4 regions of the Pseudoalteromonas sp. 120-MNA-CIBAN-0494 genome follow, and region 3 is predicted to be linked to each of the others. Evidence: predicted binding sites of a transcription regulator. Region 3 holds the regulator's gene; each other region holds the start of a gene.
The links. The regulator LexA, encoded in region 3, represses DNA repair genes until DNA is damaged. The targets are predictions, from matches to a motif close to TACTGTATNNNNATACAGTA.
Positions count from the first base shown of each region.

Region 1 (4,193 bases), on a different contig from region 3:
CATAGGTAGATTCATTCGGCACATAGTCTAAACCACCGTGTGCAATCCCCGCCGGTTGTTGGGCTTTGATTTGGCGTACTTGTTGTAAACCCATCATCACTGCTGCCGCAGCTGCAACACCACCCAAAACAGGCCCTACAATAGGAATAAGGGCCAAAGACGTATAGGCTACAGTTGCACCTTGGTATGTATTTATAACAGCTTGGGCAATGGCAAACGCTTTATAGGCCTTAAAGGCTGTTTTACTTTGTCCAGCCATTGCTTTAAAAGTAGTGGCCCCCAAGCCAACAATAGCGTTGGATTTTTCAGTTTCTGTTTTTTCTCAAAGTTGGAAAAGCCGAGAGTCAAATATGACTTCAGATATCAAAACTTTTGACTGACCGGTTATCGCTCAAAGCTGCTCATTCTGAATTAAAAACTAACTAATAAAAGCTGAGGGTTTCACGTTGATCACTAAATTGATTATTAATTCTAAGCTTTCATAAATCATGATTAAGATGATATGTTTAAAGGCCTCTACTCTCACAGCGACTTTTTACTACATCATTTTGATTCTTTTGTAGCTTTGAAATTTTTTCTGCTCTAGTACATTCCCAAGCATCTACAGGATACATTTTATCCCACGCATTCATTAGCTGGCGTTGTGATTTACTCATGCTGTATCGTTTATAGGTGTTCTCCATATACAGATAAGTACGCGCAATTTGCCCTCTAGCCATTTCAGGTGGCTCAGCTTTGCTGTTATCAATTTTCATCGCACAACGCCCAAAATCGCTTTTAGCCGCAGGAAGCATAGTAAAGTTATGATTGCTTCTCAGAGCATTCACAGCGCCCATGGCCGGATAAAGGTTAAACATATCAGCTTGCATAAAACGGTATTCTGTATTTACTTTTTCAGCACACCTTCGACCTTTAAATGACTTCCCCTTACTATTTACACACTGCTTATGGCCATCTCGCCATTCGCTAAAAGTACGACCAAAGTTTTCTGCTGGAACAACGTGCTCCCATTCAATTTTTTCTGCTCGTTTGATGTACTTTGTTGTAGAAAAGCCCTCCGGTGCGGTTACTCTTTTACTAGCGTCAAATGTCGCTCCACAATAAAGTGTAATGCGGTGATTGTTATAAACCTGCTTTTCTAGAAGTCGTTTAGCTTTGCTAAATGAGTCGATTTCTTGATTTGCTGAAGAGGTAGCTGAGAAAATAAGTGTTGCTAACAGTGAAATTGTGGATGCTTTCATTATGATTCTTGGTACCTATTTCGGTTTAAATATGTCACATATAATAAATGAGTTAATAAGCTAGATCTCATTTGTGGTGACTGATAATTTTAATTTGTAGAACTCAAATATTATGCTTTTAAAATTTAATGGGAAAGCTACTTCCCAGTCCATGTATTGTCATTTTGATACTGTCCAGAGCAAGCGCTGTTATATGCAAATTGGCCCGTAGACTTATCTCGACAGCGCTAGACTAAGTTGTAGTTACCATCATAAAACTGGTCCCATGCATAACCAGAAGAATAGTTATTTGACCCGCCAGCTCCTGCCGCAGCAACAGCTAAAACGACGACACCTACCGCAACGACAGCAGCAACAACGCCTTGAGCGATTTCTTTTCTGTCTTGTGCAGCTAATATCTCACATTTGTATTGAGTGAGTGCTCTATATTTAACTTCTCTGTTAAGCGCGAAGATATAGTTCGCTTCATCAGTATTTTCGGTGGTATAACTTTTAGCGAGGATATCTTTATCATCAAGGTAGTTTCGACACACTTGAGCATCTGTTAATTCAGAGTCACCGGCAATGATGGCGTGTCTAGAGGCTGAACAGCCAGTAATAACGCTAAGTATTAGAAAAGATGCAATAGTGTTTTTAACTAAAGTCATTAGTAAGTTATTCCATAATTAAAATAAGCTTTGAGTAAGCTCATAATTCCTTTGTGAAATTTTAACAAACCGATGGTAATTTTACTAATTGTTATTAAAGGGGTTTTTCATCTTTAAGCCTAAAACATGCTTATATCAGCTCTAATAAAACTATCGTCTCACAAAAAGAACCTTGGCATAATTTAAACCTTAAATTAAACTGTATATATAAACAGTGTTTGAGGTGTGTATGTTCGTTATTCCAATTTTTATAGAAGCAGGCATTACCGGCTTTGAATCTCCTGCCGCAGAATATGTAGAGCTCGGTATTTCAATCGATGAACTAATCATTAAACACCCGAATGCTACTTTTATTGGTATCGCTTCTGGGCAATCCATGCAAGAAGTAGGAATATTCGATGGTGACTTACTAGTCATTGATAGAGCTGAGGATGTAAGTACCGGCGATATTATTGTTGCTAGTTATAACGGTTCGTTTGTTTGTAAAATCATAGATAAATCGAAACGCTTACTTATCTCTGCCTCTAAAGATTATAAGTCTGTTTATATCTCTAATGATGACGACTTTAAGCTCGAAGGCGTCGTTACTGCTAGTATCCGCCTACACAGAAATAAAGCTGAGGTGAATCGATGTTTGCCCTCGTAGATGCAGTGGCATTTTATGCCAGTGCGGAGAAGGTATTTGACCCATCCATTCGCTTTAAACCTGTTGTTGTTCTAACAAATAACGATGGGTGTATTTGTGCCATATGCCCTATTGCTAGAAAGCTTAATATCCCGAAATTTGAACCTTACTTCAAAATTAGACCCTATTTAGAGCAGCATAATGTCGTTGTGCGCTCTTCAAATTATGAACTCTACGCTGATTTGAGTGAAAGAATGATGACGGTCATAAATCGTTTTTGTGATGACCATTATGTTTATAGTATTGATGAGTCATTTTTACGTTTTACTGGTTTTTCTAGAATTATTAATGACTGGGCTGACTACGGACACACAATACGACGAGCTGTATGGCGCGAAACTGGTTTGCCTGTTGGTGTCGGCTTTGGTATTACGCCTACGTTAGCTAAAGCAGCCAACCATGCGGCGAAAAAACTCTCTGGTTATAACGGGGTTGCTGTTATTAATGATGATATCTCACGGCAGGAAGTCCTTATGCGTATGGATGTTACCGATGTCTGGGGTATTGGCTCTCGACTCGGTAAAAAACTCAAGGTGATGGGAATTAAAAGTGCATGGGATTTAGCGAATCAAAACCCTAAAGAAATGCGACGTATGTTTAGCGTTGTTGTTGAGAGGACTGTGAGTGAGCTTAACGGCATCGCCTGTTTAAGTTGGGATGAAGTAAAACAGAATAAAAAAGAAATCTACTCAACGAGAAGTTTCGGCGAAAGAGTAAGTGACTTAAATACATTAAAATCAGCCCTCGTAACACACGCAGCGATTGTTGGCAGCAAACTAAGGAAACAGCAGTCATTAGCAAAACGACTCGTGATATTCGCTGCAAGCTCGCCACACGAAGACGTGTATTATAAGAAATCGTTGCTCTATGATTTTCCTATACCTACATCAGATACCAGTGTTATAGCCAATGCTGTTTCAGATGTTATTGATGATATTTTTAAGGCTAACACGCGCTTTTATCGCTGCGGTATTGGCGCAATAGAATTAGAAGGTGAGTTATTTCAACAAGCAGATATGTTTTCTGTAAGTAAAGATAACCCAGAAGTAATGGCGTGTTTGGATGCTATAAATAAACGTTATGGGGTCGGCACTTTATCTTTAGGAAGTGAAAAGCTCACAAAATCATGGAACATGAAACGGGCTTTTTTATCGCCCCATTACACAACCCGCTGGTCAGATATTCCAATCATAGATTGTGATTGAACTGGGTTAGAACCATCAAATATTGAATGTGGTAACAGTGTATTTAGTTTATAAGGTTACAGGAAATCTTTATTGGAATTTCTTAATTAAAACCCTTTTTGCCTTGTGTAGCGCTACAGTATTTTGAATTTAGACCCACTTTAGTTATATCTATGACTCCTTTCTTCAGGTTAGCTTGTTTAGATGTTACCAGCAATGCAAAAATGATCCACTTCAACAATTGAAATCTGATCCAGTTAACTTAACACTGGTGCTTTTCGGTAAGCACCATGATTTCAAAAGAAGAGTTCATGAAAATAAAAGTCTTAGCCATGCAAGGCATGTCTCAACGAGCCATTGCTAAACAGTTAGGCATATCGCGTAACACCGTTAAAAAATACCTTCAGGGTGATTTTGACGAGCCGCATTATGCTAC
Region 1 covers NZ_JBEOOE010000045.1:14,937-19,129, forward strand. The annotation lists gene AAEY55_RS16770 (hypothetical protein) at 1-259, opposite strand, end outside; gene AAEY55_RS16775 (endonuclease) at 507-1,241, opposite strand; gene AAEY55_RS16780 (hypothetical protein) at 1,469-1,888, opposite strand; gene AAEY55_RS16785 (LexA family transcriptional regulator) at 2,118-2,534, shown strand; gene AAEY55_RS16790 (Y-family DNA polymerase) at 2,519-3,778, shown strand; gene istA (IS21 family transposase) at 4,048-4,193, shown strand, end outside.
Region 1: the regulator LexA is predicted to act here: its motif matches at 2,086-2,105, upstream of AAEY55_RS16785 (LexA family transcriptional regulator).

Region 2 (4,193 bases), on a different contig from region 3:
CGTTGCCCCAAGTTAAAGCCGCTATCTTCAAATGCAGCGTGACTAACTGATGCGCTAAAACGCCCTGCAGCGGGTGGTCGAGATACTTGGGTTTTAATACGAATTTCTTCAACACAGTCCTCGGGAATTTCCCGTAAAAAGCGCGATGGTGTATGGTATTTTTCTTGTCCATATAAACGACGGCTTTCGGCATGGCTAATATATAGTTTATCCATAGCGCGGGTCATACCTACATAACAAAGGCGGCGTTCTTCTTCTAAACGGCCAGACTCTTCATTACTTTGTTGAGAAGGGAACATACCTTCCTCTACGCCAACCATAAACACTAACGGAAATTCTAAACCTTTAGCTGAGTGCAATGTCATCATTTGTACGGCGTCTTCGTGCTCTTCTGCTTGTCCTTCACCAGATTCAAGCGAGGTATGCGCTAAAAAGCCTTGTAGAGGAGAGCTATATTCTTCTTCCTCAGGCAATTCGTACTGATCGCAAGCGCTAATAAGTTCTTCTAAGTTTTCTACTCGGGCACGGCCTTTTTCACCTTTTTCGGCTTGGTACATTGCCATTAACCCAGAAGTTTGAATAACGTACTTAGCTTGCTCATGTAGCGTTAGATCGCTAATTTTATCTTCAATATGCTCTACTAGTTCGACAAACTTACTCACTGCACCAGAAGCGCGGCCAGATAAATGTTGTTGCTCTACAATTGCTTTTGCTGCATACCAAAGTGGTAACGATTCGGCGCGTGCACAGTCGCGTATATGGCTTAGCGTTTTATCGCCAATACCACGAGCTGGAGTATTAATTACTCGTTCAAATGCAGCATCGTCTTGACGGTTACCTATTATGCGTAAGTACGACAGGGCGTCTTTAATTTCTTGGCGTTCGAAGAATCGCATGCCGCCATAAATACGATACTTTAGGCCTTCTTGTAGCATGGCTTCTTCGAGTACACGTGATTGCGCATTACTTCTATATAAAATAGCCGCATCTTGCAGCGCATTGCCGGCATTTAACCAACTACGCAGTTTACTACTTACAAAACGCGCTTCGTCTAGCTCGTTAAATGCGGCGTAAATAGAAATAGGTTCGCCCTCGTTACCGTCGGTCCATAAGCTTTTACCCATACGCTCTGAGTTATTTTGGATCAGGGCATTTGAGGCTTTTAATATAGTGGCGGTAGAGCGATAGTTTTGCTCAAGACGAATGGTCTCTGCGCTAAAGTCAGTTAAAAAACGTTTAATGTTTTCTATTTTTGCACCGCGCCAACCATAGATACTCTGATCGTCATCGCCAACAATCATAATACTATTGGAGTCGCCAGCAAGTAGTTTTAACCATGCGTATTGTATGGTGTTGGTGTCTTGAAACTCGTCTACTAACATGTGTGCAAAGCGCTGTTGATAATGGCGCAGTAGTGTAGGGTTATTTTTGAGTACTTCGTAGCTGCGCAGTAGTATTTCGGCAAAATCGACTAAGCCTGCTCTGTCGCATGCTTCTTGATACGCCGCGTACACGCGCAGCATCATTTGCTCGTTAATATCGTAGGCTTGAATATCTTTAGGGCGAAGTGCTTCATCTTTTTTAGCGCTTATGTACCAACCAAACTGTTTAGCGGGCCATTTTTTATCATCAATATTCATCGATTTTAATAAACGTTTGATCATACGTAGCTGATCGTCTGAGTCTAAAATTTGAAATGCTTCGGGTAATTTTGCTTCACGGTGGTGCGCGCGTAAAATACGGTGCGACAAACCATGGAAAGTACCAATCCACATACCACCAACCGGCGCTTTTAGCGTCTCTTCAACGCGAGTACGCATCTCTTTAGCTGCTTTATTAGTAAAGGTAACCGCAAAAATACTATACGCTGAGGCTTGCTCAACTTGCATTAGCCAAGCAATACGATGAACCAACACTCGTGTTTTACCAGACCCAGCACCTGCTAATACCAGCATGTTTTGTAGTGGGGCTGCAACGGCATCGCGTTGTTTGTCGTTTAAGCCATCGAGTAATTGTGAAACGTCCATCGTTACGCCTTTTTAATCAATAATGCGGGCAGTATAGCAGGTGTTTTTGTTAGGCTAAATAAAATACTGTTTTTATACACAGCTATTCATAAAATTATGTTCTAAACTAGTAGCTTGATAGCGAATCAAAAATGGAAAAGGTTAAAAAGATATAATAAAAATTGCTAATTTGACCTCAATTTAGTAAAAATCACCACAGCGTTAAACTGATAAAAATACAACTATATGATTTGTAACATTTATTAAATTGGCATAGAGTGTGTAAGTAATTCTATAGCTAAAATATAAAAATTAAATAAACTACAGAGGTTAGTATGTCAGGACAAGGTTCAGGCGGTAACGTAATCGCAGCATTATGTAATATATTTTTCCCGGGGTTGGGGCAGCTAGTGCAAGGGCGTATTCTTGCCGCGCTTATATTCGCTATATTATTTTTTGGTGGTGCGGCATTATGGTTTTTAATTGTGCCAGGAATAATTGCCGCTATTGTATATGTTTGGGCAATTATTGATGCAGCACGTTATAGATCGTGACGTAATTAATATTAAAGCTTTATAAAATAGCGCCTTTTGGCGCTATTTTGCTTTTTAGCGTCTGCAGCTATTTACGTATATAATTGCGCAACTAACGATTTAAAAGCGATACGTATGGAATATCAATTTATTCGCGATCCAATTAGCGGATTACGCATTAAAATAAGTAGCGAGCATGCCATAATTGGCCGCTGGTTAAACGAAGAAATAGGCAAAGATAAAATAGCTATGGTGCAAGCGCTTATTGCATCGGTGAGTTCAAGCTTTGAGCCTTTAATACTAAAAGGCCAAGAAATAGATTTAATTTTAACGAAAGACGAAGCTCTATTTGAAGCCCATGCTCTGCACCAAGACAGCGAAGATCTTATGGCTTATCAAGATGACGATTTAGCGCTTGAAGAAAATGGCCTAAGCAGTGGTTGTGGTTTTGAAGATTTTATAGACCTAATAAACTCATGGCATGAGTTTACGACTTCAAGATAAACATAGTTAGCACACTAATGAAAATATACAGCAATGCACAACAAGCATTTTATCTGTATTATTCTGTTTATAAACTTATTAAAAGTAGAAAGTAAAAATGAGAAATATTGATTTAAAAATTATAGATAACCGTCTAGGTACTGAATTCCCATTACCAAAATATGCAACTGAAGGTTCTGCTGGTATTGACCTTAGAGCTTGTATTGAAGCTGAACTAGTTTTAGAGCCAGGGCAAGTTGAGCTTATTCCATCTGGTTTTGCTGTACATATGAAAGATAATAGCCTTGCCGCGACTATAATTCCTCGCTCTGGTTCTGGTCATAAGCATGGTTTAGTCATGGGGAACTTAGTCGGATTGATTGACTCAGACTACCAAGGACAAATATTTATTTCTCTTTGGAATCGCAGCGCTAAAACATACACTGTTGAAGTAGGTGAAAGAATAGCTCAACTTGTATTTGTGCCAATTGTACAAGTAGGTTTTAACGTTGTTAACGAATTTGATGCAACTGAGCGCGGTGAAGGTGGTTTTGGTAGTTCAGGTAAAAGCTAACTAGAATACTAAGGATAGTTTATGATACTTGCAAAGGACTTAGAAAATAGAAAAATAGATATAGCTCCCTTATGCTCTGACTCGGTAGAGCAAGTTTCCGTCGATCTTAGTATCGGTTCTATGTACAAGAAAGCAGGAGATACTGATTGGAGACATATCACAGATAAAGTTGTGATTTCGCCAAATAGTTGTTTACTTATCTGTACAGAACAGACAATAAAGATGCCGAACAACGCTTTTGCATTTCTATCTTCTAAAGGCAGTCTTGGTGCCAAGGGGATTCTTGTTGCTAATACTAAGGTAGATCCTTTATTCGAAGGAAAGTTACACATACCGGTTTTTAACGTAGGCAATAAAAAAGTATCTCTATCTACAAAGGATAAATTTTGTTCCCTCACATTTTTGACAACGGAACATCCAATTATTGGTAACAGTACAAGAAATGCTGTAAATATTGAACCTAGTGATACAAGCAAGTTTAAAGACTTCTTTAGTAATCATACCCCACATGTGATAACGGGAGTCGTATCTATTTTAACATCTGTAATAACAATTTCTCTAACATATCTACTTACAAAGGCATGAGAAGATGATCCT
Region 2 covers NZ_JBEOOE010000059.1:2,815-7,007, reverse strand. The annotation lists gene uvrD (DNA helicase II) at 1-2,027, opposite strand, end outside; gene AAEY55_RS17685 (hypothetical protein) at 2,342-2,560, shown strand; gene AAEY55_RS17680 (YacL family protein) at 2,675-3,043, shown strand; gene dut (dUTP diphosphatase) at 3,141-3,596, shown strand; gene AAEY55_RS17670 (dCTP deaminase domain-containing protein) at 3,618-4,181, shown strand; gene dcd (dCTP deaminase) at 4,186-4,193, shown strand, end outside.
Region 2: the regulator LexA is predicted to act here: its motif matches at 2,092-2,111, upstream of uvrD (DNA helicase II).

Region 3 (4,193 bases):
TAAGCCAGTAAAGGCCGGCATAACGGCACCAAATACCATAATCAACCCATGAACCGTGGTCATTTGATTAAAAAAGTGAGGATCGACTAATTGCAATCCTGGCTGAAATAACTCAGCGCGGATCACCATAGCCATAGCACCACCAATAAAAAACATAGTTAGCGAAAAAATTAAGTACAAGCTACCTATATCTTTATGATTTGTGGTATATAACCAGCGCTTAAAGCCTTTAGCAGGATGATGAGCGTGGTGAGCTTCATTAATGTCAGGTTGTTCTACTATGCTACTCATTAGTTCGCCTCCCCATCGGCATCAAGTGCTGCCTGTATTTCACTTGGTTGAATTACATCACCGGTATCATTACCCCATGCATTACGCTTATAAGTAATTACCGCTGCTAATTGCTTTATAGAGAGCTGTTTAGCAAAGGCTTGCATGGCTGTGCCGGGGCTTCCGTGAATAACAATATCAATGTGGTCTTTTATATCGCCAAGCACTATCGGGCTGCCTTTAAGTGCAGGAAAAACGCCTGGCAAACCTAACCCTGTGGGCTGATGACATGCAGCACAATTGGCCATATACACTTGCTCACCCAAAGTCATTAATTCTTCTTTAGGGAGTGTTTGGTCAAGTAATGCAGCATCTGCTGCTGCTGCTTTTTGCTTTGCTTGTTTAGCATCTGCTAGCCAAACTTTAAAATCGGCCTCTGACTTAGCCTCTACTACCACTGGCATAAAGCCATGATCTTTACCGCATAGCTCAGCACACTGACCGCGATAAATACCGACTTCGTTTATGTTGGTCCACGTTTCGTTAATAAACCCCGGGTTTGCATCTTTTTTAATAGCAAAATCGGGCACCCACCAAGAATGAATAACATCGTCGGAGGTCATTAAAAAGCGTACTTTTTTATTGATCGGTAATACCAGAGGCTTATCTACCTCAAGTAAATAGTTGGGGTTTTTATCGGCTAGGTTAGCAATTTCATTTTGCGGTGTGGCAAGTATTGAGTAAAACTCAACATCTTCCCCCATATATTCGTAATGCCATTTCCATTGTGAACCAGTTACTTTAATAGTGATATCCGCTTTACTGGCATCTTCCATCGCTATTAATGTTTTAGTTGCGGGGACTGCCATTGCTATTAAAATAACAAATGGAATTGCTGTCCAGAGTATTTCTACTTTGGTACTTTCGTGAAATTGAGCAGCAACTGCTCCTTTAGATTTACGATGATGAATAAGTGCCCAAAACATAACGGCAAATACAATCACGCCTATTACACAGCATATTAAAAATATGGTCATGTGTAGTTGATAAACATTATTACTTATATCGGTTACGCCTTTGCGCATATTATATTGGCTATTTGCCAATGCTAACTGCGGAAAAACAAACAATATAAGCCACAAGGTAGAGCTCAATTTACCCATGTGACAGCTCCTTTAATACTGTTGCGAGTGCAAAACAAAAAGACATAAGCTTTAAATGCCAATTTGTTATTTTTTATTTTTGTATTGCTGCCGGATATATAAATATATTTTCTCAAAACTAAAGCTGTGAGTTATTGTTAGTCCAGCCCATTAACAATTAGTTAATAATTGAACAACTAGCAAGTTTTAGTTTGAAAAATAATCAAATAATATTAGGGGATTAGCGTAAATATGGGATTTATTTAATTTTGTTCTAAGCAGGAAGTGAGCAACAGCAAGGGTTACAAATAAAAAGACAGCGATAACGAGTATTAAATACTTAAATGATAAAAAACATAAACTTAATATAATTTTTTCATTGCAGCGGAATTTTCACAAAAAAAAGGCAAAAAAAAGCGCACTAAAAAGTGCGCATTAATTATCTGAGCTATTAAATTATGCCGATATTTTACATAGCTATAACAGCTTAATTGTCACATCCAGTCAGCATTACGAATAACCCCAACAGCTAAGCCTTCAATATTAAAAGATTCGTTTTCAAGATCCACTTCTATCGACGAAAATTCTTTATTTTCAGCATGCAATAATACTTTTTTGCCTGCTTTTTCTAAGCGTTTTACCGTTACATCGTCATCAACGCGGGCAACAATAACTTGGCCATTTTCGGCAACTTGAGTGCGATGAACAGCCAGTAAATCACCATCCATAATACCAATATCTCGCATGCTCATACCATTTACACGCAATAAAAAATCGGCAGCGGGTTTAAACATTAACGGGTCAATTTTACAATGGCTCTCAACATGTTGTTGCGCCAAAATAGGTTCGCCGGCAGCTACACGGCCTATTAACGGTAAACCAAGTTGTTCTGGTTCATCTTCTTCAATAAGTTGAATACCACGGCTAGCGCCTGGTTTCATTTTAATAGCGCCTTTTTTAGCCAGCGCTTTTAAATGCTCTTCTGCTGCATTAGCACTTTTAAAGCCTAATGTTTGTGCAATTTCTGCGCGTGTAGGAGGCATACCAGTGTCTTTAATAAACACTTTAATAAGTTCGAGTATTTGCGCTTGGCGGTTAGTTAATGGTCGCATACAACTGGTTTTCCATACAGTACATTTAACTGTGAGTATATACAGTTATCTGAAAATCGCAAATTTAAATTACTCCTCGCCTTTGCTGCCAAAGGTGGCATTGGTCTAAGCTTAAAATTACCAAGTAAATTACAGATAAAATTACGCAGATCACGATAGTGTTAGTTTTACGTTACATTAATTACATAACTACTAAGTTGTTGCTGTTATTAAAAATTAGTTAACTATCGTTTTTGTAATGGGCCTTAACTTCATCAATGTGAATTAACGGAGAGTGTTATGAATATCACTGTAGCGGTAATAATTAACGGTCCTAAACGTAAAGTATGGGCGGCAATAACTGACATCGAAAACAGTGCCAATATGCTGTCTGGCATTATTGATGTAAAAATAATCGAGAAGCCACCACAAGGGCTAGTGGGCCTAAAATGGTTAGAAACACGAAAAATTTTTGGCAAAGCAGCCTCAGAAACCATGTGGATCACCGAAGCTGTTACTAATGAATACTATTGCACTCGCGCAGAAAATGGCGGGGCAGTTTATACCACTAAGCTGTCACTTACCGCCGCCGAACCTAGCACCTGTTTAACCATGACTTTTTCTGATAGCTCTGAGTCTATTTGGGTAAAAATGATCTCTGCAGTGATAGGGTTTTTTCTTAAAAGTTCGATGCGTAAAATGCTAAAAAAAGATCTCGATGAAATTAAGCACTATGTAGAAAGCAAAAAGTAGCACTGTATTACCATGCAGTAGCTGCACTAATTTGGCTATCATATCGCCATGAAAAATCGTATTATCGGTTATCGTTTTCAACCTTTAAAGGAGTAACAATGAGTATTTGGCATCAACCTATTACTTTAGCGTTTTGTAAGCAGTTAGACCAAGGCATAAATGGCCAAGGTACACTGATGAAAACCATGGGGATTGAAATAACTGAAATTGGTGATGATTACTTAGTTGCCACTATGCCAGCAATTCCTGCGCACCATAACCCTATAGGCATGGTGCATGGCGGAGCAAACGTGGTTTTAGCCGAAAGTGTTGCCAGCTACGCGGCTAATTTTGTGGTCGACTTCACTAAATTTTATTGTGTAGGGCAAGAGATCAGTGCCAGCCATTTAAAAGCCTCGCGTAATGGCACCTTAACCGCCACCGCAAAAGCGTTTCATATTGGCAAACGTAGCTCAGTATGGGAAATAAAAATAACGAATAGTCGCGGCGAGCTTTGCTGCGTATCAAAAATGACCGCAGCTGTTGTAGAGCGCAAAGGCTAACGCTATTTTTCTAGCGGGTAAATAGTAATTTCCATGCCTGCACCAATTGCCGATATACGTAATAATGTATCGGCGTGCAGCGCTTGGTTAAAACACTTTGGCGAAGTGCCCGATTCAAAACCAATATCAAAGGTACGGCGCGAACAACTCAACCATTGCTTAAGTGCAGCCCGCGAGCATGACTCTACTAACTCACATAAGTGGTTAATTGCTTTATCCGGTGAAGATATTTCGCCTGTTACTTCTATACGCGCTAACTGACGGTATTCGTCTTTATCATAATGTAAAATAGTGGCGATTTTTTTTAGGTCAGCTACAAGCACGCTAATATCTTGCTTTGACTCAAGCTCTAGGTCTACATTTAAAAATTGAATTTCCGACATTGTCTGCTGTTT
Region 3 covers NZ_JBEOOE010000005.1:19,820-24,012, forward strand. The annotation lists gene ctaD (cytochrome c oxidase subunit I) at 1-291, opposite strand, end outside; gene coxB (cytochrome c oxidase subunit II) at 291-1,433, opposite strand; gene lexA (transcriptional repressor LexA) at 1,907-2,524, opposite strand; gene AAEY55_RS05445 (SRPBCC family protein) at 2,804-3,256, shown strand; gene AAEY55_RS05450 (PaaI family thioesterase) at 3,355-3,798, shown strand; gene AAEY55_RS05455 (hypothetical protein) at 3,801-4,181, opposite strand.

Region 4 (4,193 bases), on a different contig from region 3:
AACATAAGACTGTATTATACTGTGTTAGTTGATAATTATAGAAAACAGTAGTATTTATGCCATTAAATTATGCCGATAGCGATTTAAAACTTAGCCTTAAAGCCTCAAAAGTCCTCATTGTTGATGATCAGTTACTTAGCTTAATTGTACTGAAAAAAATATTATCAAAGCACTTTATTGTTAACACCGCCAACAGCGGTGAAGAAGCAGTTGAAATATGTAAATCTAATACTCCCGATATCGTACTGCTGGATATTTCAATGGATGGCATATGCGGTATAGAAACCTGTTTAAAATTTAAAACGACGACACAAACCCAAGACATTCCCGTTATATTTGTTACCTCCTTTGAAAAGCAAGAAGAGGACTGCTGGGAAGCGGGCGCGGTAGACTTTATTCAAAAACCGATTAACCCAGAAACCTTATACAGAAGAGTAAGGGCGCACTTAACTATTAAGCTGCAACATGACTTATTAAGTCAAAAAGTGTTTCTGGATGACTTAACTAAAGTGTTTAACCGTCGTTATTTTGATACTCATATAAATAAAATACAATTGAGTGCATTAAGAGAGAATACACAATACGCTTTATTACTTATGGATATTGATTACTTTAAGCAATACAACGATATTTATGGACACGTAGAAGGCGACGTTGTTTTACATTTAGTTGCTCAAACAATTGCTAACAGCCTGCAAAGGCCAAGCGATTTTGTTGCCCGCTATGGCGGCGAAGAATTTGTGGTTGTGCTACCCCATACCAACGAGGAAGGCGCTCGCTGTGTTGCTGAAAAAATTAAAAATAACATATCCGGCTTAGGTGTTTTACATAAGTACTCAGAGTTTGAATTTGTCACTATAAGTATAGGTGGGGCTACGTTATTGCAATCAGACGAAGGCAATATAGATATTTTGCAACGCGCAGATAAAAAAATGTACGCCGCTAAAGCACAAGGGCGAAATACAGTGTGCTTTTAAAGCGCAGCGAGCCCAGTATCAAAATATACGGTAGAGCAGTTATTAACGCAGCAGGCCTATAGGTATGTAAGTAAATAGCCAATAGTTGCTCGAAAGTAAAATTTTATTTTAGCCATACACATCGCCTGTAACAGCCAACCCTAGGCATGGCTATTGGATGTATTTAAGGTTCAGTTGCCTGTAATTACCTACTTTACTCACCGCACGGTTAGTTGCAGTTTGTTATACGCTATGACACTTTTTATATTTTTTGCCACTTTGGCAAGGGCAGTTGTCATTTCTGCTTATTTTAATATCGGCTACCGGAAATAGTGTGCCTTCAAGGTAGCGCCACTGCCCATCTTGTTTAATAAACAACGACTTTTCGTGCAACTCGCAATATAGGTTTTGGTAAAAGTAATTTACTTTAAATGTTATAAAGCCTTCGCTTGCATCGTGCTCAGTGTCGATGACGGTTAGCTTTATAAAGCGGCAGCTATCAGCAAAGTCTTTAATCTCTTTTACAGGGTTTTCTGCCTGTTTTTCATTTGCATAAGTTTGATAAACATAAGTTGCATTTTTAAGTACATATGCGCTGTAGCGAGCACGCATAAGTTGCTCAGGTGTTTCAGCTATTTTTGATGCTAAATGAAGTGGCTCACAGCAGTCAGCATAATTTTGCTGGCTGCCACAAAAGCAAGGAGAAGTCGTTAATGAGGTCATAATATTAATATAAAGTGTTTAAAACACGAGTTTAACAAGCTTATTGAGTTAGTGGTATCTCAAGGTTGTGAGTATTTTTAGTAAAACAGTAAAGCTTAGTATTTGTAGTGCTTAAATTTAATGATAGCTGTGTCAGCTGTTGATCATTAATAATATCAGTCCAGGTAATAACCGCAGCAAAGTTTCCGTTGTGCAGCGCCGAGCTAAGTACATACTCTAAGTTTACTAAATGTTTTTGCCTGATCACCAGTAATTTGCTTGTGTCAATGGAGCATGAATCAAGCAAGGCTTTACTCGGTACATGGTCGGGGGCAATCAGCAGTGTCCATGCATTTAAGCTGTTGTATTGGTGTAATACTTTAAGCAATTCAAAGGTTGCTGAAATTTCATCTTCAATTTGAATTAAATTTACACAATCACTTTTATCGTCTTGCTGATAACTTTTAACGGTTCTTACGGTAATAGGCTGTAACATTAATCTCTCACTCACTGGGTTTTTATACAGTACCCATATACAGTAGTTTATACAGTGTTGTGGTGCAAGTGTTTTTTTGCTAATTATTTGTACAGTCATTCAGTTTTAAATTTTTACACGGATAAAAAAACAAAAATAACTATTAAAAACAGGGCGTTAATATTTTAGGTATATGTTTTATATTTTTTATTAAAGCTATGCGGCGAATAGCACCTATACAGTACTTTATGCTCTATTATTTACGTTAAAGTAAAGCTGATTGCTCAGCATATAAGCACGGTAATTATTATTTTTAAAACCTGAAGTACATACGTATTACCGTGTCATATTTATTATTTCAGCTACTTCAATAACTTAATGCATAACAAGGTAAAATGTCCGGTATTTCGCTATTTTTATGCTAAAATCTCGCCACTTTTTACTACCTTAAGTTTGTTATGCTCGAAGCCTTATTTAAAATCCGCGCAAATGATTCCTCAGTACAACGTGAATGTGTTGCCGGTATGACTACTTTTATTACTATGGTTTATATTGTTTTTGTTAATCCAGCAATGCTTGCCCAAGCAGGAATGGATCAAGGCGCTGCGTTTGTAGCTACATGTATTGCAGCTGCAATAGGCTGTTTTATTATGGGCCTATGGGCCAATTATCCGTTAGCGTTAGCGCCGGGTATGGGATTAAATGCTTTTTTTACCTATGGCGTTGTTTTAGGAATGGGCTATACCTGGGAAGCGGCATTAGGTGCTGTGTTTATGTCGGGTTGTATATTTTTATTTTTAAGTTTATTTAAAGTACGAGAGTGGATTATTAATGCCATTCCACTGGTGCTAAAACAAGCAATAGCGACCGGTATTGGTGCTTTTTTGGCGCTAATTGCGCTTAAAAGTGCAGGGATCATAGTATCTAGCCCTGCAACCTTAGTGCAGCTAGGTGATATTACTGCACCTGGGCCATTACTTGCTATTTTAAGTTTTTTTGTGATTGCGGCATTGTTATATCGCGACTTTAAAAGTGGTGTGTTAATTAGTATTTTACTGGTAACAGGTATTGCTTTGGCTTTTGGTTTGGTTGAATATCAGGGGGTTATGTCTATGCCGCCGTCAATTTTACCAACCTTTATGCAACTTGATTTTAGTGCGGCATTTGAGCTTTCAATGTTGAGTGTTATTTTTGCATTTTTATTTGTAGATTTATTTGATACCTCAGGCACCTTGGTTGCGGTCACGCAAAAAGCAGGGCTTGCAGATGAAAAAGGCAATATGCCACGTTTAGGGCGCGCTCTTAGCGCTGATAGCACTGCCACTATTGCTGGTGCAATGCTTGGTACATCTACTACTACATCTTACATAGAGTCGGTGGCTGGCGTTTCTGTAGGCGGACGCACAGGCTTAACAGCCGTTGTTGTGGGTATTTGTTTTTTATTGATGATGTTTTTTGCGCCACTAGCGCAAATGGTGCCAGCGTATGCCACTGCCGGTGCTATTTTATATGTTTCGGTACTTATGCTACAAAACTTAAAGTTTGTAAACTGGGACGACATGACAGATGCCATTCCTGTTAGTGTGGTGTTATTAATGACCCCGCTGACATTTTCTATTGCTCATGGTATAGCGCTTGGGTTTATTTCTTACACCGCGGTTAAGGTGTTATGCGGTAAAAAGGATCAAGTAAGTATTAGTGTGTGGATTTTAACGGCATTGTTTATTGTTAAGTTTGCATTTTTATCTTAAAAAACTTATTTATCTATCAATAAAAAAAGCCCATACAAAATTGTATGGGCTTTTTTTATAAGTTTTAGTACTAATTTACCATTTCTTTTTCGGAGCAAATAAAACATCTAGGTCATCTTGCTCTTGCTCAGTTTTCTTTTTAAGTGCATTGGCATTCGATGCTCTTAACTCAACACTAATAGCTTCTAAGTAGCCTTCTACTTCTTGGTATTTAGCAGTTACATATGGATCGCTATACGATACCGCACTGAGTGAGGCATGGGCTTTTTCAAAATATTGTCTAGCTGAACCTACCATACCTGCAGAGCG
Region 4 covers NZ_JBEOOE010000014.1:47,050-51,242, forward strand. The annotation lists gene AAEY55_RS10520 (diguanylate cyclase) at 57-977, shown strand; gene AAEY55_RS10525 (YchJ family protein) at 1,200-1,679, opposite strand; gene AAEY55_RS10530 (SulA-like leucine-rich domain-containing protein) at 1,720-2,154, opposite strand; gene AAEY55_RS10535 (NCS2 family permease) at 2,592-3,884, shown strand; gene AAEY55_RS10540 (hypothetical protein) at 3,960-4,193, opposite strand, start outside.
Region 4: the regulator LexA is predicted to act here: its motif matches at 2,180-2,199, upstream of AAEY55_RS10530 (SulA-like leucine-rich domain-containing protein).